DNA from 4 places in the Cytobacillus sp. SAFR-174 genome. Region 4 is predicted to be linked to each of the others. Evidence: riboswitches for the same ligand, from Rfam matches in the RefSeq annotation. Region 4 holds a riboswitch; each other region holds the start of a gene.
What was found. Region 4 has a riboswitch for thiamine pyrophosphate ahead of thiW (energy coupling factor transporter S component ThiW). Riboswitches for the same ligand answer to the same signal wherever they lie in the genome.
Positions count from the first base shown of each region.

Region 1: linked by a shared signal. The riboswitch ahead of thiT (energy-coupled thiamine transporter ThiT) and the one ahead of thiW (energy coupling factor transporter S component ThiW) in region 4 are both predicted to bind thiamine pyrophosphate.
Region 2: linked by a shared signal. The riboswitch ahead of ACTHRG_RS03395 (3-oxoacyl-ACP reductase) and the one ahead of thiW (energy coupling factor transporter S component ThiW) in region 4 are both predicted to bind thiamine pyrophosphate.
Region 3: linked by a shared signal. The riboswitch ahead of ACTHRG_RS00120 (ABC transporter substrate-binding protein) and the one ahead of thiW (energy coupling factor transporter S component ThiW) in region 4 are both predicted to bind thiamine pyrophosphate.

Region 1 covers NZ_JBQCMZ010000002.1:253,291-260,529, reverse strand. The annotation lists gene qoxB (cytochrome aa3 quinol oxidase subunit I) at 1-656, shown strand, start outside; gene qoxC (cytochrome aa3 quinol oxidase subunit III) at 646-1,251, shown strand; gene qoxD (cytochrome aa3 quinol oxidase subunit IV) at 1,252-1,557, shown strand; gene ACTHRG_RS03580 (hypothetical protein) at 1,639-1,878, opposite strand; gene ACTHRG_RS03575 (hypothetical protein) at 1,999-2,277, opposite strand; gene ACTHRG_RS03570 (VOC family protein) at 2,448-2,819, shown strand; gene thiT (energy-coupled thiamine transporter ThiT) at 2,968-3,567, opposite strand; TPP riboswitch at 3,631-3,733, opposite strand; gene ACTHRG_RS03560 (MATE family efflux transporter) at 3,786-5,126, opposite strand; gene ACTHRG_RS03555 (AAA family ATPase) at 5,407-7,137, shown strand.
Region 2 covers NZ_JBQCMZ010000002.1:224,685-231,923, reverse strand. The annotation lists gene thiE (thiamine phosphate synthase) at 86-745, opposite strand; gene thiD (bifunctional hydroxymethylpyrimidine kinase/phosphomethylpyrimidine kinase) at 735-1,556, opposite strand; gene thiM (hydroxyethylthiazole kinase) at 1,559-2,374, opposite strand; gene ACTHRG_RS03395 (3-oxoacyl-ACP reductase) at 2,388-3,149, opposite strand; TPP riboswitch at 3,254-3,366, opposite strand; gene ACTHRG_RS03390 (OsmC family protein) at 3,482-3,934, shown strand; gene ACTHRG_RS03385 (Cof-type HAD-IIB family hydrolase) at 3,970-4,719, opposite strand; gene ACTHRG_RS03380 (CBO0543 family protein) at 4,861-5,376, shown strand; gene ACTHRG_RS03375 (sigma-70 family RNA polymerase sigma factor) at 5,713-6,279, shown strand; gene ACTHRG_RS03370 (hypothetical protein) at 6,272-7,239, shown strand, end outside.
Region 3 covers NZ_JBQCMZ010000001.1:16,975-24,213, reverse strand. The annotation lists gene tatA (twin-arginine translocase TatA/TatE family subunit) at 253-426, opposite strand; gene ACTHRG_RS00130 (NAD-dependent deacylase) at 529-1,263, opposite strand; gene ACTHRG_RS00125 (YkvA family protein) at 1,411-1,824, shown strand; TPP riboswitch at 1,903-2,011, shown strand; gene ACTHRG_RS00120 (ABC transporter substrate-binding protein) at 2,124-3,128, shown strand; gene ACTHRG_RS00115 (thiamine-binding protein) at 3,143-3,436, shown strand; gene ACTHRG_RS00110 (ABC transporter permease) at 3,433-4,200, shown strand; gene ACTHRG_RS00105 (ABC transporter ATP-binding protein) at 4,197-4,931, shown strand; gene ACTHRG_RS00100 (TatD family hydrolase) at 4,943-5,710, shown strand; gene ACTHRG_RS00095 (hypothetical protein) at 5,858-6,598, shown strand; gene ACTHRG_RS00090 (hypothetical protein) at 6,909-7,239, opposite strand, start outside.
Region 4 covers NZ_JBQCMZ010000010.1:97,639-104,877, reverse strand. The annotation lists gene ACTHRG_RS12265 (DUF6843 domain-containing protein) at 1-224, opposite strand, end outside; gene ACTHRG_RS12260 (TIM barrel protein) at 346-1,176, opposite strand; gene ACTHRG_RS12255 (DUF1287 domain-containing protein) at 1,281-1,988, shown strand; gene tenA (thiaminase II) at 2,009-2,698, opposite strand; TPP riboswitch at 2,759-2,860, opposite strand; gene thiW (energy coupling factor transporter S component ThiW) at 3,018-3,506, opposite strand; TPP riboswitch at 3,621-3,736, opposite strand; gene ACTHRG_RS12240 (DUF302 domain-containing protein) at 3,806-4,189, opposite strand; gene ACTHRG_RS12235 (alpha-hydroxy-acid oxidizing protein) at 4,293-5,402, opposite strand; gene ACTHRG_RS12230 (PaaI family thioesterase) at 5,565-5,957, shown strand; gene ACTHRG_RS12225 (helix-turn-helix transcriptional regulator) at 6,102-6,320, shown strand; gene ACTHRG_RS12220 (hypothetical protein) at 6,334-6,705, shown strand; gene ACTHRG_RS12215 (DUF3784 domain-containing protein) at 6,718-6,996, shown strand; gene ACTHRG_RS12210 (DUF2512 family protein) at 7,219-7,239, shown strand, end outside.

The DNA.
Region 1 (7,239 bases), on a different contig from region 4:
GCTTCATGCTGAATGAAAAAATCGGAAAATGGCATTTCTGGCTATTCGTTATCGGCTTTAATGTAACATTCATGCCTATGTTCTTCCTTGGATTAAACGGAGCAGTAAGACGTGCATACACTTACTCTGCCGAGTCAGGCTTTGCACCTCTATTCATGCTTTCGGCCATTGGTTCTATTGTTCTTGCAGCCGGATTCGCTGTCTTCTGCTATAACATTTACTGGAGCATCCGCTATGCGGACAGAAACATCTCAAGCGATCCATGGGATGCAAGAACTCTGGAATGGTCTACTGCATCACCTGTTCAGTTCTATAACTTTGCGAAGCTGCCGGAAGTGAAATCTCTTGATCCATTCTGGCACATGAAGAAAAAGAATGAAGGTTTAACATTGCATGACAGTGAAATTGAAGAAATTCATATGCCAAGCAACTCATGGGTACCGATTTATATGGGTGTTATCTTTGGCATCGCAGGTTTCTTCCTTGTGTTTGAATGGCACATCGCGGCTGCTGTTGCCGGTATCGGCATCTTTGCCGGATTGATTATCCGTTCATTCGATTACAACGAAGGATTCCATGTTTCAAAAGAAGAAATTCACCGAATTGAAAACGCGTGGAGAAAAACAGAAGGAGAGGTGCACGATCATGTCAGCTAAAGTGGATACGTCTCTGCCGCTTGAATATCAAACTGAGCAGGACCGCATGAATATTCTCGGCTTCTGGGTTTTCCTTGGCGCTGAAATCGTCCTGTTCGCCACTCTGTTCGGAGTATATGGAGTTTTATATGAACGCTTTGCAGGAGGGCCAACACATAAAGATATCTTTGTCATCAAGGATGTCATGATTCAGACAGTCCTCCTTCTGACAAGTAGCTTTACAATGGGTATTGCCATTTTTGAAATGCGCCGGCATAACCTTAAAGGGCTAATCACCTGGCTGGTGATTACCCTCGCTCTTGGCGCAGGCTTCCTTTTCATGGAGATTAATGAATTCGTCCATTATGCCCATGAGGGTGCAACTATGCAGACAAGCGCATTCCTTTCCAGCTTATTTGTTTTGCTGGGGACACACGGAGCTCACGTAACTTTGGGCATCGGCTGGGCAACGATGGTCATCATTCAGCTTCTAAAAAGAGGCCTTACCCCTACTACAGCAAGAAAGACGTTTATTATCGGCCTTTACTGGCACTTCCTTGATGTAGTCTGGATCTTTATCTTCACATTTGTGTATCTGAAAGGACTGGTGGCTTAAATGGAACATCATCAATCAAAAAGCTTCCCGATAAGCCATGTCATTGGATTTGTAGTTTCCCTTGTGCTGACTTTTGCAGCAGCAGGAATTGCATTAAAAACGAACCTTTCTTTTAAAGTGATCATGTGGATCATCGGCTCACTGGCTGTCGTTCAGGCAGGGATGCAGCTGTTCATGTTCATGCACTTAAGAGAAGGTGAAGACGGCAAAACGAACCTGGTCAATATGATTTATGCCGTATTTATGGTAATTGTCATTGTAGTTGGTTCTATTTGGGTGTTAACCTCTGGACATGCTTCACATTAAGTTATGAAAGCACAAGTGCCTTGATCACGGCGCTGATGCTAGGCATTACAAAAAAACCGGTCTCCCCATTGGAGGCCGGTTTTATTTGTATTGTCTGATTCCCTTGCTTCCCTTTGTCATTTCTTCCATTACGTTGATAAAAAATCCGAATCCGAACAATAGCATGGAAGAAACCATAATGCTTAAGCCGATGGATAATACATATTCGCCTGTGATTCCGCTTACAAAAAAGCCTGATATAAAAACAATGAAACCTACTATAATACCTGCTGCTGTACTATTCCTGAAAAAATGCAGTACACGCTGCTGTTGAAGTGTCATTTCCCCATCTCCTTTTATTTAATATTCTAACTATGTTCACAAATTTGTCAAACTTTTTGTCACAAATTTGTCAAAATTATTTTCGTAAAAAAAAAGCTCTGCAAGCTGCAAAGCGATTTTCTACTGATATAGCTTTTTAATGTTCTCCAAATCTTTCTTCAGACTGCATATTTCCTGCCGGGTCAGCATGAGCGGCATTTGATCGTAGAGTGTAATAATTTGTCCTCCCTCATCTTCTTCATGAAGGGATAGATAGTTATACAGAGTTTCACATTGGTTTTTGTTGAGGACTGACTGGGTACTGAAGCTTTTTACTTTCTGGATTTCAAAGGCACTGGCTTCCGCATGAAAAACACCTGTGATAATGTTTCCCTGCAATGTATTGGCCAAAGTCTTCACTCCCCTTTTTTAAGTAATATACCCATTTTTCAGAAGTAATTGCCTAATATATTGGATTTGTTTAGAAAGATTATTATCCGGTAAAGGCATTTAAATCAAAAATAGGGAAGGGAAAAACTGTATAGAAAGGAAATATATGATATATCGAATTAAATAAAGGGGAGAATTCTATGAGTAAATCATTTATTGAACAAGTACATTATATTAGAATTCCTGTAAAAGATTTAGAACTGTCTGCCCAATGGTATAGAGATGTATTAGGGCTCCAGTTACTAAACAATACTGGAAAACTTGCAATTTTAAAAGTAAATGAAGGACCTTTCTTACTGATCTTAGTTCCTACCGAAGATGAAACTTTTGCTCATTTTACAATTGATAATGAACAAGAATTTAGCATTGGGTTTACAAGTCCAGAATTATCTAAATTTCATCAGCACTTAATTGATAATCAAGTTAAGGTCGAGGATATAAAAGAAGATAATGGTCATGCCTTTTTCCATTTTTATGACCCAAATGGCAATAAACTTCAAGTACACTGGTGAGATTATAATAAATAGTTCATTTTGAACGGTATTGGAACGGGAACGCCCTAACCAGACGTTCCCATAATCCTTCCTGAAAACAACTTTTTATCAATCAAAGCCGATATATAAAAAACCTCTCTGAAATATTTCAGAGAGGCGGATATTATTAGGAAGCAGTCTTTTGAGTTTGAAGTCTTTCATCCGATTTCTTTATGATTAATCTCGGTGCCGATGAAATAATTAATACGGCCAGGACTGAGCAGAGAATTGCCGCTCCGAGCATGGTTGCTCCGTTTGCCAGGAAGGAAAAGAGAATCGGTGACATCCCTTCCGGCGCATAGCTTCCGAAGAAGATCACACCTGCAATGAAATGCCAGAAATATCTAGCCAGGCTTCCAGCGAATACGGCTAAGACAACCCAGGCCAATGCCTTCTTCTTGTTACCTGCCTGCAGCTGATTTTGGATGACCCGATAAAACAAACCGGCAATACCGATACAGGCAAATGCCACAAAATACTCAATAAATGCCTGAAGCGGAGTGGCAATCCAGGCATCCCCCATGGCAATCTGCAAGATTCCCCATAAGAGGCCTGCAATGAAGCTGACCTTAAAGCCCCGCCTGAAAGCCAGAATGAAAATCGGAATCATCGCGGCAGATATGGAAATGGATGGCGACAGCTTGATGGATGGCAGAAAATCAAGAATGATAGCAAAGGCAGCAAAAAATGAGGCCTCTATCATCGCCGTCAGGCTTAATTTTTTCATAAAAAAATCCCCCTTCAATCGTATGACGATACCCCAAGGGAGAACAAGCAGGCAGAAAACTACCTGCCTATCATTCCACATTCCTGCGCTAGCATTAACTAACAGGTTCAAAGGGTCAGAACAGCGGACTGTTCACTCTCAGCGATATGCTCCCCTTGTGGCACGTTATTAAATTATCCGCTTTTAGTATATATGAAATTCATGATGGTGAAAAGGATTTATTTTCCCTCGCTTATGATAACCTGATTATCCCACTTTCCGGTGCGGTAATACATATAGGCGATGAAACTGCTTATTGCAAAGCTGACACCCATACCTGCAGCTATGCCTTTATCACCCATAAACTTTGAAAATAGAAATGTTAAAGGATAGCGCAGGATCCAGAATGAAACGATATTCAGTATCAGCACTTGAAACATCGCACCAGAAGCTCTAACCACACCATTTAATACAAAATTAATGCCGAGAAGCGGATAAAAAAAGGCAATGATCTTTAAATATTCAGTGCCGTAGTGAACTGATTCTTTATCCTGGATAAACAGGCGCACCCCGTGTTCTGCAAATAAGACCGTCCCAAAGGCGATGAGAAACATGATTCCAAGATTGTAAATGACTCCGTACAACGCAATCTGATGCACCCGTTCCCATTGATGTCCCCCTATATTTTGACCCGCCATACTGTTGACTGCAGTTCCCAATGCCATCGCAGGAAGCATAATGATGCTGTCAATGCGCTGTGCGGCACCAAATCCCGCTACCACGTCACTGCCAAAAGAGGTGACGACAGACATAATGGCCATAACACCAGCTGATATGACAGTCATTTGGAGCCCTGAAGGGATGCCAAGCTTGAATATCAATGCTGCCTCCTCTTTATGCGGCCAAGAAGGAATAGTAAATGGTGCCAGCTTTTTGCGGAGTATGAATACCATTCCGATTATAAATGCAAAGCCCTGTGATACGACTGTTGCATAAGCGGCTCCTTCAATACCAAGCTGGAATACAGAAATAAAAAGAGGATCCAGGATTGCATTTAATACAACTGCTATCAGGACAAAGTATAAAGGATTTTTGCTGTCTCCGAGCGCCCTGAGTATAGTTCCTATAAAATTGTAGCCAAATAAAAACAGAATTCCAATAAAGTTAATCTGCAAATAGGATGCTGCACCTTCGGCCATTCCCGCAGGTGTGCCCATTAAGGCCAAAATCCTTTCAGCAAGCAGGAATCCGGCTGTTCCGAGAACAACTGACAAAATTGCCTGAATGACGGTAAAGGCATTTAGATATCGTTTCAGCCCCTCTTCGTGATCTCCTCCCTTCTGCTGGGATAAAATCGTTAATGCCGCATTGTTTATGCCGATGATAAAAGAAAGTACTGTAAAAATTACAGTGCCTGAAACTGCGGCAGCTCCCAATGCATCAGCCCCCAGCAGATTCCCGACCCACAGACTATCTGTAAATTGATAGGATATCTGCAGGAAATTTGTGAGCATAATGGGAGTGGAGAACACCAGCAGCTGTTTGAATATGTTTCCTTTTGTAAAATCCTGCTGAGCCATCTATACACCTTCCTAATTTTTTTCACAGTTTCTATTATTAACTATTTCACTTTCAGTTTCCATTTTTATGGTTTTGTGTGTTTTTAAGTTTCTAAAATTTTTTTCTTAACCGCTGTCACATTTTTTTCACATATTACTGGCGTCTGAACGCTGTTGTAGCACACTTTGTAAAAAGCAAAATTATTTTTCCATAATTTACAACGTTTAAAAAGTGTAAAACCCTGTATTTAACAATTTTAATTTCTTATAATGTAGATATGTTCAATGAGGAGGGAAATAGTTGAAATCACGTCTTAAGAAGCCTTCGACGATTATTTCTATTGCATTGGTGGTCACGGTGATTTTGGCAGCGGTTATTTGGACCGTACAAGCAGGAAAAAAGGATGTGACAGTTCCGTTTTCTTCTGTGGAAAAAATTATTGCCTCCCAGGATGGAAAGACTGTTGCAGTACAGGAATATAAAAATGGAAAACTGCTCATTACAGCTCCTGATGGCGAGTACATTTCTCATGTGCCTCCCAACAGTGAGATGGTTGATAAATTAGTAGAAACCTATAATATACAATATACTTTCGCAACCACAGGACCATATACCCCCTGGATTCTGGGCGGTGTAGTCCTCTTGTTTATAGCCATTGGAATTTACCTGTTTAAATCAGGTAAAGGCGGAATGGGCGCTACAAATACAATGAAGCAAAGTGTCTCGAAGCCTAAGGCCCTTCCTTCCGTTTCACTTGAAGATGTTGGCGGAATTCAGGAAGAAATGAAAGAGGAAATCATGCAGACTCTTTCCATCTTAAAAGAACCTGAGAAATCTTTAAAAATGGGGATCAAGCCGCCGAAGGGAATTCTTTTATACGGACCTCCCGGAACGGGAAAAACCCTGCTGGCTCAGGCAATTGCCAAGGAGCTTGGTGCCACTTTCTTTTCAACAAGCGGTTCCGGGTTTAATGAATTATTCGTAGGTGTTGGTGCATCCCGTGTCAGAAACCTTTTCCAGAATGCCAGAAAGCATTCTCCTGCTGTCGTCTTTATTGACGAGGTAGATGCACTTGCAGGACGGAGAAAGCAACATGGCGGAGAAGAAAGTGAAAAAACGTTAACTGAACTGCTGGTCCAGCTGGACGGCGGACATTCCAATGATGGAATATTATTTATTGCCGCCACAAACCGGAAGGATATGCTCGACGAAGCATTCCTGCGTCCTGGACGGATTGACTTCTCCTTCAACGTTCCACTTCCAGATACAAAGGGACGGAGAGAGATTATTAACATTCATACACGAAACAGGTTACTGGCTGAAGATGTAATGACAACTCTGGGCGATCTGGCAGAAAGCACCTCTGGTTTTTCAGGTGCAGATCTTCATTCTCTCTTCGAAACGGCAAGCCGCAGAGCAGTCCGAAACGGCCAGGAAATTATCTCAAAAGAAGATTTGGATTACGCTCTGGACCGTACTATTCTAGGAACCACCACCCGGGCTTTACAGGATGCCGGAACGAAGCAGCGGGTTGCAATCCATGAAGCTGGCCATGCATTAGTGGCTGCTTTAACAAAACCTGGATCCGTCCGGAAAGCAACCATTATTCCGCGTGGCGAAGCGCTTGGGTATGTAGCTCCTATCCAGAAAGAACTTCATTTATCGACAACAAGTGAATTGCTGGACCAGGTCGCGATGATACTCGCTGGCGGTGTATCAGAACGAATGATTCTTGGCGAGCACAGCATTGGGGTAAGCGGTGATGTTAAACAAGCGAAGCATATCATTGAGCAAATGGTTGATACAGGGTTACTTGATAACGGCTTCGAGCTTACTTTCAACAAAGGACAAAAAGAAGCTAAAATGCAGGATCTATTCCAAAAAGCATTAGAAAGATGCGAATTGATTATCGCTAATCATCAGCCTCAATTTGAGAAACTGGTAGAAGCCCTTCTGGAGAAAGAAACATTGGAAGGCAGTGAAGTCCAGGAGATTGCTGGAGAATTGAAGGCAGAAATGGTTATAGCATGATAACGGAACCGGCTCCTGCCTTGGGGCTGGTTTTTCTTTTTTAACTTTGTCTATTATAATAATATTATGTAAAGTGTATTTGAAAAGCCTTCTAATATAGAA
Region 2 (7,239 bases), on a different contig from region 4:
ACCATGGCTTTTCAATAATTGCATAGTAATAAACACTGATGCTTGAAAGGCAATCGAATACTGATTTTTTTATAAATGCCCAAAATTAATGGATATTTCTCATTACTGCTCCTTTTAGCTCCCTGGCTGATTTTTCCGGGGAATCCGCCTGGCTGATTGCCGTAATGACAGAGACACCGTCTGCTCCTGCGTCCATAATGGGAGGTGTGTTTTCAGAATGAATTCCCCCTATTCCTACAACAGGAATCTGGATATCAGCAGCTCTCAATTCCTTTAAAAAAGTAAGACCCTGAACGGCTTTGGCATCTTTTTTTGTGCTTGTCGGATAAATAGGGCCAATGCCCAGGTAATCTGCCCCCTGCCGGATTGCTGCTTCTGCTTCAAGCATATTATGCACGGAGACGCCAAGGATTTTGCTGCCGATTTTCCTGCGGACCACATCTGCCGGTTCATCCTCCTGGCCTATATGGACGCCATCTGCGTTGATACTAAGTGCCAATTCAATGTCATCATTTACAATAAAAGGAATATTGCTCTCTTTGCAGATTGCCTGAAGCCTTTTTGCAAGAGATTCCTTCTCTTTGCCGTGCAGGCATCCTGCACCTTTTTCACGGAATTGAAACAGGGATATGCCCCCTTTAATCGCTGACCGGAGAATATTTTCAGGCTTATAGCGGCAATTTACGGTCCCCATTATGAAATACACTTTAAGCCAGTTTCGTATTTGCTTAGGGTTAACTTCCATATATGAAGCTCTCCTTTTTCTTCAAATTATAAGCCCAATGATTGGTTGGTCCATGACTGCTGCCAATTCTTAAGTCATTTTCTATTGCTGCCTGAATAAATTGCTTTGCGCGATCAACAGCCTGTGGCACAGAAAGATCGTCAGCGAGGCCGGCTGTGATTGCAGCAGAAAAAGTGCAGCCTGTCCCATGTGTGTTGGCTGTTTGGATTCTATTACTCTTGAATTCGGTAAAACCTTCACCGTCAAATAATAGATCGGCAGCCATTTTTCCCTCCTCATGACCGCCCTTAATGATGACATGTTTCGCACCAAGCCTATACAGTTCTTTTGCTGCCTTCCGTTTATCATCCATTGAGCGAATGGCAGTGTCCGTTAAAACCTCCGCCTCGGGTATATTGGGTGTGATGACCATTGAGAGGGGAATCAGAAGCTTTTTCATCGCTAAAATGGCTTCAGTCTGCAGAAGGCTAGCTCCGCCCTTTGCAATCATCACCGGATCAATGACGATTTTGTTCCAGCCGTATTTCGCAATCTCCTTTGAAACCCTTTCGATAATCTCTGCACTGAAGAGCATTCCTGTCTTGACTGCATCCGGCCATAAATCCTCTCCAATGGATTGCAATTGGGACGCAACAGCATCTGGGGTCATTGGATAAACTCCCTGCACTCCCCTGGTGTTTTGGGCAGTTACGGCAGTTAACGCTGACATGCCGAAAACGCCGAGTTCCTGAAAGGTTTTTAAATCTGCCTGAATACCCGCACCGCCGCCGCTGTCTGATCCTGCTATGGTTAAGGCTTTATTCACCTTCATAGTTATTCCCCTCCTATCTGACTAAAAGAGCCGCGCAACTCAACATCTGCGGCTGAAATAGTATATAAGCTATTCAAGAACTCTATTTGGAAAGTGCCCGGGCCCCTGCCATCCGTTTTTTCTGCAGCGATTTCGGCGGCAGAGCCATACACGACCAATGAAGCAGCTGCCGCTTTTACTGGATCCTTTTCAACAGCAGCGAAAGCTCCAATGACAGAAGTCAAAAGACATCCGGCACCTGTTACTTTCGTTAACAGGGGATGGCCATTGTTGACCGTAAAAGTGGAATGTCCATCTGAAACGATGTCCTGTTTCCCTGTAATGACGGTGACTGCACCAAGTTTATTTGCTGCCGACTTTGCAAGATCTGAAGTGTTTCCTTCTGCTTCTCCGGCATCGACGCCCTTAATATTCCATTGCTGTCCTGCAGCATTGGCAATTTCTGCAGCATTGCCTCTTATGATGCTAATATCTAATTCTTCCATTATTCTATTGGCTGTTTCTGTTCGATAAGCTGTCGCGCCGGCACCAACCGGGTCAAAGATTACCGGCACACCATGCTGATTGGCAGACCTTCCTGCGATAAGCATACTTTTCACTTCTTTTTCAGTCAGTGTTCCCATGTTGAGAACCAGTGCCCCGGCGATTTTAGCCATATCACCCGCCTCTTCATGCGCATATGCCATTACAGGTGATGCCCCTATTGCCAGCAGGCCATTGGCAGTAAAATTGGTTACCACCACATTGGTGATATTATGTACCAGAGGGTTTGACTCTCTTACTTTATCTAATAGACTGCTAATCTCCTGAATATTCATTTAGAATCCTCCTTTAATTCATAACTAGTCCGCCATCCACAACCAAATTCTGTCCTGTAACTGCCCTTGCCCAGGGAGAGGCGAAGAAGACTATCGCATCTGCCACTTCTGCAGGATCTGTGACTTTTCTTAATGGAGTAGAGTTTTCGATAATTTCAAAGACTTCCTTAGAGGTCGAAGCACTGGCGTCTGTCGTTTTTAACAAACCGCCTGATACCATATTTGCAGTAATTCCATATTGGCCCAGCTCATTCGCCATATTTCTGGTGAAGCCTAATAAAGCAGCTTTGCTGGTCGTATAGTCATGATAGGGTACAACTGGATGCTGGAATAGGTTGGTGCCGACCGATATTATCCTGCCAAACTCCTGTTTTTTCATATCGTCAAGACCTGCCTGAACTGTGTTCAATGCTCCTAGAATTGCACCTTCCAGCTGATTTTTGTAATCGTCCCATTTAATTGTTTCTGCATCTTTTTTTGAAATAGGGTCAAATTGAAAATTCACAAGTGCATTATTGACTATGGTTGTAATGGGGGCTCCAAAGTGTTCCTTCGTTTTTTCATACATGGATTTCACTTGAACTCTGTCCCGAACATCAGCACGAATGGCAATGGCTGATTCGCCAATTTCCTTCTGCAGAGCATAGGCTTTTTCCTCGCTATGGAAATAGTTAATGACAATTCTCGCCCCTTCTCTCGCGAATGATTTTGCTGTTTCTTTGCCCAACCCTCTGCTGCTGCCTGTAATAATGACAATCTGATCGTTAAGATTCATAGAAAATCCTCCTTATTGATAGCCAATTCATTTGTTTTGAGAACAAAATAAAAACCAGATCCGAAATTGGACCTGGCTGAATAATCTAAGAGAAAGAACGTCGTTCCCCGCAATTACTACTTTCCTACGCTGGTATGATCCAGATCAGGTCCGAAGGGTAAAAAACAGTCCGGTTTCTTTCTCAGCCCGCGAGCATCGGGCACCCCTAGCAGTAAAACTATTAAGTTGGCTGTTTTTATCTTAGCCTGAAACGTGAAATCTGTAAAGTCTTGCAATTCTGCCTGTTCCTCTTTAATGTGTAAGTAGAAATACATAACTTGGAGGATTCAAATATGGCTGAACACCATTTTCATTTAAAAGCACATTGGCCTGGCCTTCGCAATGATGTGGGTGAAATTGAAACAGGCGGGCTTATAACTAAGGTATCTATCCCTCCGGAAATGAACGGTCCTGGAATCGGAACCAATCCGGATGAAATGCTTCTGGGGGCGGCGGCAACTTGTTATATTATTACCCTGGCAGCCATGATGGAACGCAGCCGGATTGAGAAAGATGACCTAACGATGGAATCCGTCGGTGTTGTGGATGTGACCAATGGTGTGATCACCTACAGGAAAATCATTCATCGGCCGGTTATCGTACTGAAGGCAGATGCCGATGAAAAGCACCTTGCACTTGCCCGAAAGCTTGCACAAAAAGCTGAAGCATCCTGCATGATTTCAAGGGCAATTAAAGGGAATGTAGAAGTCAAATTAGAGGAAACCATTCTTAGGTCAATGAAGTAAACCAAAAAACCGGCATGATAGCCGGTTTTTGTTCCCTATAGGGCCCATTTTCGGATTGCCTGTGCAACACCGGATTCATCATTGGTTCCCGTCACAGCATCGGCTGTTTCTTTCACGATTTCCTGGGCATTTCCCATTGCTACTCCCCAGCCTGATTCCTCAATCATGGCAATATCGTTCAAGCTGTCTCCCATGGCCATTACATTTTCCATTGAAATGCCAAGAATCTCTGTTACCTTCTGGATCGCTTTCGCTTTATTGATGCCCAGAGCATTGACTTCAATATTGGTTAAGCTTGAGTTAGTAATTTCCAAATCGCCTTTTGACTGCAGCTCGTTATGAATCAGTTCCCTGACTGCATCATCTGATATATCAAATCCAAATTTGAGCCACTCATGGTCATGGATATTCTCCGGCATTTCGTTGTTCCATACCCGTTCGCAGCTGGTGGCCCAGAAATTGGTTTTATGTGACTGTGATAAGTTCCACATCCATTCCATAACTTTGGAATCAACGGGAGCTCTAGAAATTGATTCTCCATCAGGGCCGAATATTTCACTGCCATTAACCGTGATTAAATAGGAGTTTAATTCCAGGGAATCGGCATGATCGCCTGCTGTGAGCCTTGATCTTCCGGTGCTCAAAATGACTTCGATTCCTTTCTCCTTCGCCTCTTTTATGGCTGCACGGTTCTCTTCAGGAATTTCCCCTCTGGAATTTAATAAAGTTCCATCCATATCGAGAGCGATTAATTTTATCTGCGGTGAAATTTTTGATTCTGTCATGATCCTCTCCCTTTCTTCTATTAACACAATAAAGCCATTATATAGTTAACCCGGCTATCCTTCAAAGACGGTGATTTTCAGGTGAATATTTTTTAAAAATATGGCAATACCTGTATGTATAAATATTAAAGGTGATGTCCTATGTATCTGATACTTGTTATTGCTGTATGGATTTTGTTTGCTTACCGCTTTATTGATTGGTCACAATGGAAAAAACAATACCCGACTGTGCTGTACTTTATTGCGATTAACCTTACCTATAATATGCTCTATTTTAATCATACTCTCTGGGCTTTTAGAGGCATTACGGCCGAATGGCTTAACCATTCCATTATTAACTTAGCTTTCACTTACTTTATAACTCCCATGGCTCTGATCATATATCTGCAGCGTTATCCTGAGAATAAAAATCATGGATACATTTACTCTGCTGTATGGATTGGCTTTTTTACCATCATTCAATCTCTGTTTGCCCATAAAGGGATGTTTGTGTACGATAATGGCTGGAACGGCTGGCATAATATTTGGCTGAATATTGCTTTGTTCGCAGTATTAAGAGTCCACTATAGAAAACCGGCAATGGCCATGCTCATTTCTTTGCCTGCTGCGGTGATTTTCTACTTATTATTTCCGTTTCCATTGGACAGCCTAAAATAAAGTGAAACTTCAATCAGTGGGGGTCTTACTGCCCGTTAGACTGCGATAAATGCAAGCTTGAAGTGAGGTGTAATGGAATGATCATTCAAGACGATTTGTCTGTGTTCTTATTTTTGCTCCTTCTGTTCTTAACCTATGCATTGATGTGGTTTTATTTAATCAGGAAAAAAGTGAATAAATAATTCAGGCGCAGACCAAATGGTTTGCGCTTTTTATGTATAATCTTAATAAATGCCAAAAAAATGAAGCGATTTGCTTGTATCTGTCGTCTAACTGTCAGTCAAATAAAAGGCAGCCAAAATCGGAGGCCTGGCATTTAAGGAAGGAGGCAGACATGTGAGCATTGATGAGTATGTAAAACGGTCAATTGAGGATAAAGTGGACCGTGCTCTCGTTCTTGAAACGATCATGGATGAGTATGGAACCGTTCTGAAAAGATTAATATACAGCTATGTGAAAGACTGGAATACTGCCAGCGATTTAACACAGGACACCTTTATTACTGTGTATGAAAAACTGGAAAATTTTCAGCAAAGATCTTCTTTTAAAACATGGATTTTCACAATCGCTATTAATAAAAGCAAGGATTACCTTAAAAGCTGGCATTATCGCAATTTGATTATGAATGAAAAGATTTTTCTTCTGAAAAAGGATAGAGGAAAAGATCCTGAAGCAGCGTTTCTGGAACAGGATGAACATCATGAATTGCTGAAAACGATAGAATCACTGACAGTAAAATACCGAGAAGTTTTTCTGCTCCATTATTATCAGGATTTTAGTCTTGCTGAAATAAGTGAAGCTCTTAATATTCCTATTTCAACCGTTAAAACACGCTTGTACAGAGGACAGGAAAAAGTCAGGAAAATTCTAACCGATTCAGAAAGAGGTGAACAGCATGGGTGATCTGAATCATGAAGTTAAGAAAGCAATGAATGCTGTATGGACGAAGGAATCTGTTTTCACAAAACAGGAAAAACAGATAGTCAGAAACCGGATAGGCTCTTCTGCTGTTAAGAGACGAAAAAAAGAATATGTTCCAAAGCTTCTGTCTGCAGCTGCAGCTGTCGGATTTGTCCTCTTGATTGGCGGGATTGCCGGAATTCAGACAGATTTCTTTACAAAGCAAAATGGACAGAAAACCGCCGTGGCAGATAGATATTTTTATCCTGGTCTTGCAGAGGGTGCTATGCTGAACAACTGGAAATTGAAAAGTTTTGAGAAGGATTCACATGGCAGCTTATCCGCAGTTTTTACAGGCAAAGCAGAAATCACAGGCACTCTGGATTTTAAGAATGACCTTGTATACTTTCTGCCTGATCATAATTCCTTAAAGCTGCTGCCGCTCATAGATGGCAAAAACGTAAAAATAGCTTTTAATGAGGCCGACCAGGAGAAGCTGAAAAAGGTGTTTGGCGTCAAAATGCCAATTAAAGAGGAAAATGTTTCTTTAATTATCGGCGGATATCGTGCTGCAGAAGGCACTGTCCATCAGGCTGACGCTGTTGAGGTGATTATGCCACAGGAACTGCAAATGGAGCCTCTGCCATTCCAGCTGATGCTGAACAATGATAAGAAGCTGGTCCTTCCAGAGCCATTAAACCATGTGTATAAAGAATTTTCTTTAAGAGGGACAGATGAGATATTAAGTGGTCTAAGACCGTCAGAAGTATTTCAGCTGTACTTATTCGCTGAGGAAATTGAAGATTATTATACTCAATATGCCTTGTTTAACCATGACCCGGGTATCGAAAAACCGTTTCCAACTCTGAATGATTACCTCAATGCGATAAGGGAGTCAGCATCTATACCGGAAGAAAAGACATTATTGCATAGGGTGAAGAATACTAGTCTGGAAGAAGTCAT
Region 3 (7,239 bases), on a different contig from region 4:
TTCATATTAAAGAAAAAAACAGTTATAAGGTTCTTATTTATCGTTCTCGATTTTTATAAATCTATCCATTACACACAAACAAACTTGTATATACATGAACTGTTTACGCTTTCATTTTATCTTGTATATACATGTTAGTCAACTATTTTTTCTTTTCCATTTTATATACCCATTCACTCGGTTCGAAAGCCATAAAATAGAAAAACCGGCTTCGAGACTAATCGTCTGCAAAGCCGGTTCTAAACCAGTAGGCTATTTTCTTTTATCATCATCATCATCTTTAGTGAGATCACGGGTAGATTTCTTAAATTCTTTTAAGGTCTCCCCGAATGCTCTCCCTATTTCAGGAAGTTTTTTAGGACCAAAAATAATAAGAGCAAGAACCAGGATGAGAATTAAGCCTGGAATACCGATGTTTGATAACATGCTGAACACTCCTTATATATCATATCGCTTGAAACAGCAGTAATCATGTTCATTGTCCATTATAGGGGATTGACTCAAAAAATCATAGTATGAGGGCTATTTTTATGAATCTTCATTCTCCCGCTGTTTAAAAGCACGATCAAGTTCTTTGAGAACCTCACCAATTTTGCGCTCATGGATCACCTCATCAGCATAAAAGTCAAAATCAGTGGGTTCCATATTAATAATCACCAGTTTTGCTCCGTTTTGTTTTGCTATCAGCGGAAACTGATTGGCTGGTGTCACAGTCAGGGATGATCCCAGAACAATAAATAATTCTGCCTTTTCTGATTCTGCCGCTGCAAAATCTAAAGCCTGCTCAGGCAGCATTTCCCCAAACAGAACTACTGAAGGACGAAGCAGCCCCCCGCAATTACATTGAACGTGTCCATGCAAATATCCCTCGCTCGGGAACTCTTTTTTGCATTTCTGGCAATGGAGTGTCTGCAGATTCCCATGAAGCTCTGATACATTTTCACTTCCCGCCAGCCGATGAAATCCATCCACATTCTGGGTGATAATACTCTTTAAAATGCCTCTCTTTTCCCAATCAGCAAGAATATAGTGGCCTTTATGGGGGCTGCACTCCTTAAGCCCGATTACCCGGTGCCGATAAAATTCTATAAACTCCTTCACATTTTCATTCAATGCTTCAGTACTGGCAATTTTCCCAGGGTCTTTCCCGTTCCATAAGCCATTATTGGCTGACCTGAAATCAGGCAGCCCGCTTTCCGTTGACATTCCTGCTCCAGATAGTATTACTGTATAATTTGATTCCTTCAGCCATTTCTCAAGCACAAATACCAGCTCCCACTAAAATATTGTCACAGCTTTGAAGGCTGTTTCCATTTTTTTCTCCTGTTTAAATGTTTATGTCATGTCCGGTATGCGGTAAATAATAGATTATAATTGTTTATACGAATTATCAATATAGGAGTGATGGCTATGCCTGAAATAGAAACGAAAGACTATAAGGACGGCTATAAAAAATTTTCTTCCAGAGCAAAACGCTATGCGGATGATCCTGAAAAAACAAAAGGCCTGCTAAAAAAGGCTACACTTAAAGCTGAGAAAAACAAATCTTCGTTAAGTGATATATGGGAAAAGTTTCAGCTGCTGATCGATTTAGTTAAGGCATGGTCAAAAGGCGATTACCGGCATATCTCCAAAAAATCAATTATCTTTATTATTGCATCCATCCTATACTTTGTCTCTCCTATCGACCTGGTTCCAGACTTTTTAATTGGAATGGGTATCCTCGATGATGCAGCAGTACTTGGTTTTGCCGTCAGTCAGATTACAGGTGAACTTGAGAAATTCAAAACATGGAAAGAGAGCCGGACTATTGAAATGAAATAATTTTCAAATGGTGCCCATTTTGATAATGTCTGCTATAATAAATCATGGAAAGTATTCATGCCTGTTAAAATTAAATAGCAAGAAATGTAGGGGAACCGGTGTGCCGGTTGAGACTTCATCCTTAAGATGCTGACCCTTTGAACCTGATCTGGCTAATACCGGCGTAGGGAACATATTCTTAAACAAAAATAAATTGTTTTTTATATGCGTCCCGGTATTATGCCGGGGCGTTTTTTATTTTCTGGGCAGACTAATATCAACTTTCCTTACTACATAAAGCTTTTTTGGGAGGTTTCTGTATGAAAAAGTGTATAGCAGTTATTTCTGCGATGCTGCTGTTATCCGGCTGTGCCGGCAGCGGCCAGGATGCTAAGACTGGAAATGAAGATCCAGGCAGCAAACAAGAATTGAAAGAAGTTACTGTCGTACTGGATTGGACGCCAAATACCAATCATACCGGCTTATATGCCGCAAAAGAAAAAGGCTATTTTAAAGAAGAAGGGCTCGATGTCGAGATTATCATGCCAGGTGAAGCAGGTGCAGATCAATTGACGGCATCAGGCAAGGCTGATTTCGGTGTCAGCTATCAGGAAAGCATCACGGAAGCCCGTGTACAGGGTGTGCCGCTGGTATCAATAGCGGCTGTCATTCAGCACAACACTTCCGGTTTTGCATCCCCTGCTGAAAAAAACATTAAATCACCGAAAGACTTTGAAGGAAAAACGTATGGCGGGTGGGGAGCTCCTGTAGAAAAATCAGTAATTGACTCCCTAATGAAGAAGGAAAATGCCGATGCTGATAAGGTATCAATTGTGAACATGGGAGATGCAGACTTTTTTACAGCGGTTAAAAGAGATATAGACTTCGCATGGATTTATTACGGATGGACAGGTGTAGAAGCTGAGCTTCGGGGGGAAAAGATTAACATGGTCTACCTCACAGACTACTCAGAAAAACTGGATTACTACACGCCTGTTCTGGCAACGAGTGAAAAAATGATTGCAGATGATCCGGATACTGTCAAAGCATTTGTAAAAGCTGCAGCCAAAGGATATGAATTTGCAATCGGCCAGCCTGAGGAAGCAGCTGATATTTTGTTAAAGAATGCTCCTGACCTGGACAGCGAACTGGTCAAAAAGAGCCAGGAGTGGCTATCCCCGCGCTATCAGGACGATGCTGCCAGATGGGGAGAACAAAAGCTTGAGGTCTGGGAAAACTATGCAGACTGGATGCATGAAAATGGTCTTTTAGATAAAGAATTAGATGCCGGCAAAGCATTTACAAATGATTTCCTGCCGGAATAAGGAGAGTTTATGAAATGGCAAACGCACTTGTAAGCATTCAAATCATTCCAAAAACTAAAGATGGGGAAAGTGTTATCCCGTACGTTGATGAAGCAATCAGTGTCATTCAGCAATCCGGTGTTAAGTTCGAAGTGCATCCACTCGAAACAACGATGGAAGGCGATTTAGAACATTTATTGAAAATCATTGCTGATATGAACAGAAAAATGATTGAAAAAGGAAGCAGCAATGTAATCTCACAGGTTAAGATTCTCTATCAGCCCGATGGAATTGAAATGAGTGATTTAACGGAGAAGTACCGTCCATGATCAATGTATTCAGAAAAGGGTGGAGGCCGGCTGCGGTTCTCCTCCTTTTATTCATTCTTTGGGAAGTGGCGGTAAATCTGGCAGAGGTCCCTGTCTGGCTCCTGCCTCCCCCGACCGATATCATTCAGGAGGGGGTTTTAGGCTGGGATGGATTCCGCCCGCATCTTCAATCGACAGTCCTGCTTTCATTATGGGGATTTGCCATTGGCACTGTCATCGGATTGCTTACAGCTGTAATATTGCACTTATTACCTTTTATAAGGGAGTCTGTTTACCCGCTTCTCATCCTTTCACAAAATGTGCCAATAATTGTTCTGGCTCCTTTACTGGTTGTATGGTTTGGATTTGGCATACTTCCAAAACTTATTGTCATTACGCTGGTATGCTTCTTCCCCATTACTGTTGCAGCATTGGATGGTTTTCGGCAAACTCCGGCAGATCTCAGGCATTATATGCTGATGGCTGGAGCCGGCAGAGGACAGCTGTTTTGGAAGCTTGAGCTTCCCCATTCCCTTCCATCTTTATTTTCCGGGCTAAAGATCTCTGCAACCTATAGTGTGATGGGTGCTGTAATATCTGAATGGCTCGGAGCTAAAGCCGGAATAGGGGTATATATGACTTTAGCCTCTTCTTCCTTTCGGACAGACCGCGTTTTTGTAGCCATACTTGCGATTATGCTGTTAAGTTTGCTGCTTTTTGGAGGTATATTACTGTCAGAACGTTTGCTTATTAAATGGAAGTCCAGGGAGAGTGGCAGGAAATGATACAATTATCGGTTAATTCTCTAACGAAAAGTTTTGACTCAAATCTGGTTTTAAGCAATTTGAGTTTTCAAGTAAATGAAGGAGAGTTTGTTTCGATTTTAGGTCCATCAGGCAGCGGAAAGAGCACTATCTTTAACCTGATTGGCGGGATGCTTCTGCCTGATGAAGGGTCCATAATGCTTCAAAATGCCGAAATCACCGGCAAACGCGGGTCAATTAGCTATATGCCCCAGACACCTTCCCTGATGCCATGGAGAACTATCCTTCAGAATGTTCTGCTTGGCCAGGAAATTATGGGGAAAGCCGATCCGGAAACTGCCAGAAAAATGCTTCAAAAAGCGGGACTCGGTGACTATGAAAATGCATTTCCACATGAATTATCAGGAGGCATGAAGCAAAGGGCCGCCTTCATCCGGGCACTATTAAGCCCGCAGCCAATCATACTGCTGGATGAACCTTTTTCAGCTTTGGATGAACTTACCCGTCTTGATATGCAAAAATGGCTTCTCGATATTTGGAATGAACATAAGCCGACGATTCTGTTTGTCACTCACAATATCGAAGAAGCCATTTACCTCTCTGATCGAATATTAATACTCGGCAGCAAGCCTGCTAAAGTGGTTCAAGAATTTAAAGTTCCTTTTGGGCGGCCGCGAATGGAGGGAATTTTCCTGGATAAAAATTTCCTTGAATGCAAAAGAAGCATCCATCTTGCGCTGAAAAATCATTAGGAGGCAACAGCATGGATAATTATATTGATGCCCATATTCATCTTGATAAGTACAGCGATATTGATTTAGAAAAAATGTTTCATGAATTGCCGTTTAAGCTTTCACTTATTACTGTTTCAAGCGATTTAACCTCCTGCAAAAGAAACCTTGCTCTTGCAGAAATCTATCCCTTTGTTAAACCTGCCTTTGGTTTTCACCCTGAACAGGTTCTGCCCAATGATCATGATATATCAGAGCTTTTCAGCTGGATAAAGACTCACACAGAGCAGATGGCTGCTGTTGGCGAGGTTGGCCTTCCATACTATTTGAGATCTGAGGGGAGCAAGATTCAAGGCGGATATATTGAACTTCTCGAAGAATTCATAAAGCTTGCTAAAAAACGGGATAAGCCCATTATCCTCCATGCAATTTATGATGATGCACAGATTGTGTGCAATTTATTGGAAAAGCATTCGATTAAAAAGGCTCATTTCCACTGGTTTAAAGGTGACACTGCTGCAGCAAGCAGGCTGATTTCCAATGGGTATTACATATCCTTTACTCCAGATATCGTGTATGAAAAAGAAATACAGGGCCTCGTACGGGATTACCCACTGGATAAATTGATGGCAGAAACAGATGGCCCATGGGAATTCGAAGGCCCTTTTAAAAACAAACCTACCCACCCTTCCATGATGGCCCATTCCATCAGTGCCCTTGCTAAACTAAAAGAAATATCTTTCAGCAGCGCCCTTAAGAAGCTATATGATAATACAAAAAGCTTCTATAATATTAATTAATTCGCCTTAAAAAGTCTTTTACCACAAGGCTGTTTTTATATTCAGATTAGATAAAATATACTAGATAAATATAATCACATCGCACCATTCCTAAATATGGAAATATAGGTTAATCTTATATTGGACAATACTTTTAGGAGGTATGTGATGAAAAAGTATATTTTCTTATTCTTGACTATTTTACTAGTTTTCTCAGGCAATGTTTCTGCACAGCCCAAAAGCAGTACTGCTGATTTGACTGAGAAAGATTTCATGAAAGCTGTGTTGAAATCTGATGAGTTTAAGGAATTCAAATCTTCTATATTAAAAGATGCCTCCACCCAGCCAAAAGCTCTTATTGATGAAAAAGGAAAACAATATGGCTGGACAGTGCAATATGAAATTGAATACAACGAAAAAAATATTTCCTTAGATGAAAAAGCTCTCGTAAATTTTTCGTCCCTTCTATCTTTCTCCTTTGAGTCCGGGAAGGAATTAAAAGTGCGGCTGGTTGATTACAGCAGGCTTATTGAGGATCAGGCTTTTTATGTAAGAGACCTGAAATCTGAGGAAGAGACCAAGATAGATATCTCAAAAGACAGCACCTTTACTGATTATTTAACAGAAGTAGAATTGAAAAAAACACAGCTGATTAAAGAAGCGGCCAAAATCAATACAGTCTCTTCCGATAAAGCCAAAGCATCCGGCCAGCTATGCTACTACTGTACAAAGTATGAATGGCGCGGCGGGTATCCCTGCTCATCCGCTGACACTGAGTCCGAAGCTTCAGTATCATTCCAGCTTGAAGAAAACGGGCTGAATCCGGATTCTGTGGTCATTGAATGCTATGTTCCCCGCCACAAGGTGTGCGTTGACGGAGAATGGAGAACCTATTGCCCTATACAATGAAAAGAACGGCTAAGCGAATCGCTTAGCCGTTTTTGTTATCCTTTCGTGCCTGATGCGATATTCGAACCTTCTATAAAGTGTTCCATAGTGACGTTTTAAAAAGGTCATCAATCGTAAACATGCGTTTGAAATTATCAAGGCCGATAAAATTCATTTTTGAAGTAATATTATAGTCTGTAAAACTGGCAAATAAGGAAAATAATAACGGGCTAAGTGTCAGTCCCAGAAATCCGATTTTTGAAAAAATTCTCGATAATTGTCGAATTCAAGCTCTTTCTGCCTAAAAAAATGACCCCTTACAGGAGTCAAATTAAGGAGTCTTTTGAATGCTTTGTGCGATTGCTTCTATATATTCAAAAAATATGGAGCCCTCTGCAGCAGGAACTGAATAAATTTCTTCACTGTCAATCAGCTTAAAGTAAACTTCGCCTTGCTCGTTCCAGACTTTCATCTTTACCGGCTCTTTTCCCTTTAAATTAAATTGGATATCATAGGTTGGTTTGGCATCAATGACTGCCTCTGAAAGGATTGCCGAATTAATCGCATTTCTTGCCGTGTTTTCCCACTTTGGATCTTTTACAGTCGCGGTTTCAGCCGTATACTTTCCATCGGCAGAGAAGCTTTTCTCGGTTTCTGATATA
Region 4 (7,239 bases):
AATGCAGATGCCGGGAATCGCCATACTGCCAGATTTCTGGTTAGAAACTCAGAAAGCAGTGAAACCGGAATGCCGTATATAACATTTCCGAATAAACAGTACAAAAAAACCACGATCAGGAAAAAAGAAAACAGTTCCCCCTCAGAAAAGAAAAAGAGAAGCCAAAATCCAAAGGTAAAAAGAATGGAAGCCTGCAGGGCCGTTTTTATTTTTGATCCCAGCATTGATATAAATTCCCTCCCTTTATATTGTGATTAATTTCACATATATACAGCATACAAACAAGGCATTTCCCATACTCCCTATATAAAGTTGCGCAGAAGGAATGTGGGGAGGCCTGCTCCCCTACCTGACAGACCCGGCCTCAATGACTTCTATTGCCCATTCAACTCCTTCTTCTGCCATTTTTTCCGAAGGGTTTGTGTGTGGTGTGTACTCCATGACAAAAAATACACCCTCACATTCCGTTGCTAAAAAATCCATCAGCTTCTTAATTTTATGATGCCCATCATTCTCATGAGATGGATGCACAGGCACCCAAATATATTTATCGCCCTGGTATTCAATGTTATGTAAATGAACAACTCTTACAAACCCGGACCATTTTTCTATATAATTTATGGCCTTCTCCCCTGCGGCTAATATATAATCCCCGATATCAACACAAAGGCCAAGTCCGTATTTCCTCCATGTCTCTACAGGAAAATGGTCAAGATATTGAATTCCTGCTGGCGATTGCTTGAATCCCACTTTAGGTTCACACACAATCATAATCCCATATTTTCTCTGAAGAGCACTGAGTTTCTTGAGTCCCTCCTCAATGATCTCTGCCGGATTCCCACTTGTTTCCTTTTTAAAGTAAGGAAAGTGCACCAATATGTATTCAGCACCAAGCCGGGACATCCTTTCCACTTCCGCCTCTAACTGGATCCAGGCTTCCTCTGGATTCATACTGACCTTTTCCAGAAGATCGTATTTGCTTTGTCCCCGGAAAAGAGGCGAATGAAGACCAAAGCTTTTGTTTGTTTTGCCCAGCAATTCAATAAAGCATTGAAAGGATTCCTCATCTTGAAATTCCCCTATCTCAATATGCGGCAAATAACTTTTAAAAAGTTTATGAAACAGCTTGCTGTCTGACAAAATGACGCTTCCTGATACCCCTATTTTATGAACCATTATATCCCCTCTCTTATGAATTGTTATAACAATCTTATCATACCTTCATGTAACTTATTGGGAAATAATGCCGTCTATTCAGTAAAATAGGTGAGGTGTACTTTATGTTTAAAAAGGTATTTACATCAATAATTGGAGTAATGTTATTATTCATTCTTTTTTTCCGGAGCGGAATTATTCTGGATTCCATCGGCATTCATTTTGGAAATCCAATTGCAAAGAAACTGGAGGTGCCCTCTGATTACTCACAGGCCGATTCAAATCAAAACGGCATTGCTGATCCGCTTGATATGGTCCAGACAGCCAGAAAAGAAGTGGAACAGCGCACGCCATATAAAAGTGCCTACTATGCGGGAGGCTATCCGCCCGATGGCGAAGGTGTCTGTACAGACGTGATATGGAGAGGATTCCAAGGAGCTGATGTAATCATAAAGGATCTTATTGATCAGGATATCGCCGGGAATACGGACTTGTATTCAAGAGTCCAGGGCAAGCCTGACCCGAACATTGATTTCAGAAGGGTGCCAAACCAGAATATCTTTTTTAGCCGGTTCGCAATGTCATTAACAACAGAACTGATTCCAGGAGATGTTAAGAACCTTAAGCAATGGCAGCCGGGTGACATCGTGGTTTTTCTTTCCCCTAAATTCGACCATGCGGCAATCATATCTGACAAGCGGACGAAGGATGGCATTCCATACGTGATACATAACTCCACACCATTTGCAGCAGAAGTAAAACTATCTTCTTTTAAGACTCCCATTACCGCTCATTACAGATGGGATTTTGAAAAAACGCCTGCGCTGCCATAAAGCAGATGCAGGCGTTTTTCTTATCTTACTGCCGCCGGACTGCCCGCCGGCCACTCTTCGCAGGTATAAGCCATCTCCCAGAAGCCAAGCTCCAGCTGGCAGCTTTTTCGGAAAGCGTCCTTCATTCGCTGCCTTTCTTCCGGTGATGCCGCATCAGCAAGCTCATCCAAACGGTTTCTCATATTCATGGTCACAGCTTCGACCCTTAAATTTGCATAAAAAGAGATCCACGGATAAAACGGATGGTTCTCATCTGGCTCATATTGCTTCATGAGCTCAAGCCCAATCTCCCAATAAGTCCATGGACAAGGCAATAATGCAGAAAGGATTTCACCCATGCCGCCTGTGTGGGCATGATACATCATGTGCTTAACATAATGATCAGCTGTTGGCGGGAGCGGATAACCCTGCAATGCTTCGTAATCCACGCCAATCTGCTGGCAAAAATTATGGTGGGGATGTACTTCGCTGTTCAATACGAATTCTATTTGCTGATTAAAATAAGCAATATCCTTACGCTCTGCAGACTTTGAAATGGCAATCCCATAAATATGCATGAACGCATTCAAATACTCAAAGTCCGCTTTAATGTAATGAGCCAGTGCCTCTTTCGGCACATCCCCTCTCCCGATACCCTGGACAAATGGATGTTCAAATATCAGCTGAAACAAATCTTCATTTTCCTTGCGCAGTATCTCTGAAAAAGTCATAAAAAATAGCCTCCTTAATTAAATACAGAAGCTGCCGGGGAAAAAGCATGAGGATTTATATTGAGGTCCTCACTGCTTCCCTGCGCTGGCATTATCCAGATCAGGTTCCAAGGGACAAAGGAAAAGCTCCTTATCTCAGCCGTAGCGCCCCTAGCAGTTTTCTCACATTATTAATTATTTTTTATCGATTGTCTAACTTGATGTTTTCGCTCATAAATTTTGAATTTTGCCCATAACTCTTGAAAATGCTCATAAAGTCAGGTTGCTATGCTGCACTCGCTTACCTGCTTACTCAACTAGCTTTACCAGCCCAAAATCATCACATATTCTGAACCAAATTCTTCTCTTTAACCTTCGCTAATACTATCCAGCCTATCGACGCACCGGCAATGCTGCTGACCAGAAACGGCGGCACAAAGAAGAATGCACCAGCTGCACTGCCCATGAGAAACTTTGCGTATGGAACGGCAAACAATGCACCGATTATGCCGGTGCCCACCACCTCTCCCACTACAGCCCATATTTTCCGGCCGAATTTCAAATAAAGGACACCAGCCAAAAACGCACCGATCATGCCGCCTGGAAACGCAAGCAGCGTCCCGAATCCAAGCAGATTACGAAGCAAAGCAATCATAAAAGCGACGCCTGCTGCAGGCAAGGGGCCAAGCGTCACCGCGGCCAATACATTCACCGCATGCTGGACCGGATAGGCTTTGGCTATACCTGCCGGGAACCAGAGCAAATGGGATCCCAGTGTCCCAATCGCCGTAAATAAAGCCATAGTAGTTAACAATCGGGTTCTTTTCATCTAAACCTCCTTTCTAAAAGGGCAGCCTGATTGCTTATCAGGATGAGAAGTATGTATACAAAAAGGCCGGATCCCCACAAAGGACCCGGCTTGGTTTAAGTATATGAATCGACAGATTGTCAAATCCTACTTCCCTCCGCTGGCATTAACCAGATCAGGTCCATAAGAGTCGGAAAGCTATAAGCGCTTTCCTCTCAGCCCGCACATTCGGGGCACCCCTAGTAGTTACATAGATATTTAATTTGATAAGCTGTTTCAAGCTTAACAAATTATTCCGGCACTGTCATCAAACTTTTAACTTATATACTTTTCCTGATGCACTGGATTAAGCGCTCTTCAATTTCTGCTGCGAAGCTTTGAACAGATTCGTCATTGATTAGCTCAATCATACTTGTCGGCTTAGGCATCCCAATTTTCGTTTTGCCCTTGTCTTCATAAACGACAATTTTACAAGGCAGGAAGTAGCCGGCCATTTTATTCTGTGTTAAAACGCGATGTGCTTCATTCGGATTACAAACCTCTAACACATGGAATGCCTCGTTATATTCCAGGCCTTTTTCCTGCAGCTTCTCCTGAACATTAAACTGCCATAGAACTCCAAACTTTTCGTCCTTCAGACTTCCTTCCAGTGAGGATATCGCTTCTTCAATTGATTTTTCGGTTTCAGCTGTGTAATCGAACATGACTGCATCTCCTTTAGTATTGGCATATTAATCATGTACCCCTATAGGTATAGTAATAAACACAGTCTTAACTGTCAACATGCCAAGCTTTTGTTAGAATGCTTTATCGAATTAACTGCAGACCAGCAATATCCTTTAAGCTCCCCACCCCTGCCAGAGAAAGCGACACTTTTGTTTCTTCTATAAAGTTGGCAAGCACTTTTTCAACTCCATCCTCCCCGCCAATGGCCAAGCCGTACACATACGGCCGTCCCAGACAAACGGCGTCAGCTCCAAGTGCCAGAGCTTTAACCACATCTGAACCTCGTCGAATGCCGCTGTCAAACAATACTGGAATCCTTCCTTTAACTTCCTTCGCGATCGGTTCAAGCGCATCAATCGCCGCAATCACTCCATCAAGCTGTCTGCCGCCATGATTAGAGACAATGATTCCGTCTATCCCTCTTTCAACGGCCAGCCTGGCATCTTCAGGGTGGAGAATGCCCTTTAATAAAATCGGCAGGCTGGTTTTCTCTTTTAATCTGGAAATATGCTCCCAGCTTAATGTTGGATGATGAATATTATCAAGGATTGCCTGTACGACATCGCCGTCCTGGAGAGAAGCCATAAAGACTGGATCGCTTTCATAATTTGCTTTTCCATAGCCAATCTTTAACGGGGAAAAATTGTTTCTTAGATCAGCTTCCCTCCATCCCATCATCACCGTATCAACCGTTAACACAATTGCCTCATACCCTGCTTTCTCCGCACGGCGAACCATGCTGAAGGAGGCTTCTTCATAATTGGACCAATATAATTGGAACCATTTTGGACTCGAATCTGTTGCCTTTGCAATTTCTTCAATGGAATAACTGGATACTGTGCTCTGAATAAAAGGAACTCCAAACGAAGCTGCCGCCCGGGCAGATGCCAGCTCACCCTCACTGTGTTCAAGCCGCTGCATTCCAATCGGCGCAAGGAATACTGGATAAGGATACGTTTTACCAAATAAATTCACACTTATATCCGGCAATGAAACATCCCTCAGCATTCTCGGAACAATTGAGTATTTTGCAAAGGATTCGATATTCTTTTTCAGCGTTTCTTCCCCGCCGGCTCCTGATTGGACATAGCCAAATCCGCCAGCCCCCATCACTTTCTCTGCTTCTTCTTCCAGTTCCTTAAATGAAATAGGAAAATTTTCTGCGAAACTAATATTCTCTACTTTTGCCATCTTCCAGCCCCGCCTTTTTTTGAATTTATTGAAAATAATATCACTTTTTTTGATTTTAAGAAACCATGTAATAATTTTGGAGCCTCTTCTCTGCAAATTAGCAGGGATTTCACAAAAAATCGGGAATAACCATTTTAACTAAAAGAAATTGGAGTGTAGCAAATGCTAATCAAACAGCCTTTTGATGAATTCCTGAAATTCCATTACGAAAGAATCAATGAAAGCAAAATGAAAGTCACTTTGCCCATCCAGCCTCTCTTTATTAACAGCGCCGGACTGGTGCATGGAGGGATCATTTCCACTCTTGCGGATGTAGCAATGGGGAATATTTTCGAGCCGGATGAAAACCAGATGCAATCCGTGGTCACCGCTGATTTGAAGGTCAGTTTCTTAAAGGGGGCCACAGGGGAATATCTTGTTGCAGATGCTCACCTTGTGAAAAGAGGAAGAAGCCTCAGCCACACGGATTGCCTGATTTATAACGATCAGGATCAGGTGGTTGCCAAAGCATCGGGGATTTTCGCAGCTATCAATAATATAGGGAATACGCTATAGAGCATATCGTAAAAGAATTATCAGATCTTGCTTAAGTAGATTCTAAGCCTGCAGAGGCTTTTTTTCGAAAAAAATGTAATATATATTTTACTTTTTGCAAATATATATTACAATAAAGGTAAGAAAAGGAAATGAGTGAGGCACTTGAAAGAGTTCACTATAAAAAACAAGGTAAAGCTTGTACGCATTGAAAAAGAGCGTTTAACTCAGGGAGAACTTGCAAAGCTTGTTGGCGTAACCCGGCAAACGATGAATTTGATTGAAGCACAAAAATACAACCCGACCATACGTGTCTGCCTCTTAATCAGCAAACACTTGGAAACACCTTTAGATGAGCTGTTTTGGATTGATGAGAACCATTAAAGGAGGAAATGTAATGAATGTAAACAGCTGGACTATCTGTTTAGGAGCTTTTCTTGCTTTTCTAGCTATTACACTTATGACAGACAATATTCAATGGGGGTTTGTCGCCGGATTGTCCATAAGCGTTGGCGGCTTCAAATGGCTAAGGATTAAAAGAAAGGAGGCCAAGGAAGAACTGGAGTACGATGAAAGGGTGAACCTCAATATTTTGCAGTGCTCTCTATATGTCTACTCTGGGGCCCTTGTCCTCCTCCTGAGCTATCTCATCATCTCCAGCCAAATATTAAATAACATATCGATTAATATTGAACTTTTAATCTGGTATTTAGTCATTACATTATTTTTAGGTTTTTATATCGTTCCAGTCATTATAAAAAGAAGATAAGGAGGAGTTTTCATGAATCAGCATTTTATTATTATCGGAGCAGTCCTGTTAATTCTTGCATTTTTGATCGGAGTAAAAAAGCAGACATGGCTTTTGTCGGGGTTCAATCAGCAAAGGGTCAGTGATAAAGATAAACTGGCAAAGATTATAGGCATATACAATTTAGTAATGGGGCTTTTGCTGATAGCCGGAGGTTTCATAAACCATCCGGATGCCCAGATACTTTTTCCCATTTTGCTGGTGGGCTATGTCATTTTACTTGGGTATGTGAATATAAAAATGATGAAATAACCTTTGCGGTATTGGCTGTCCATATTTCCTCTTTAGAAAATCATATAGCTGCATCTCTTCTATGTGAGTCTTTTGTTTCTCTTTTAGACCCTCTCAGTCACACAGATTGCCTGATTTATCCGACAAGGATCAGATATCCAGACCTCCAATTTTCTTGTAATCTAATGATTATCCCCCCTTCCTTCGGGTATAGTTACAAAAATCAAGAGGGAGGATTTCAACATGGAGCATATTAAAGCGATA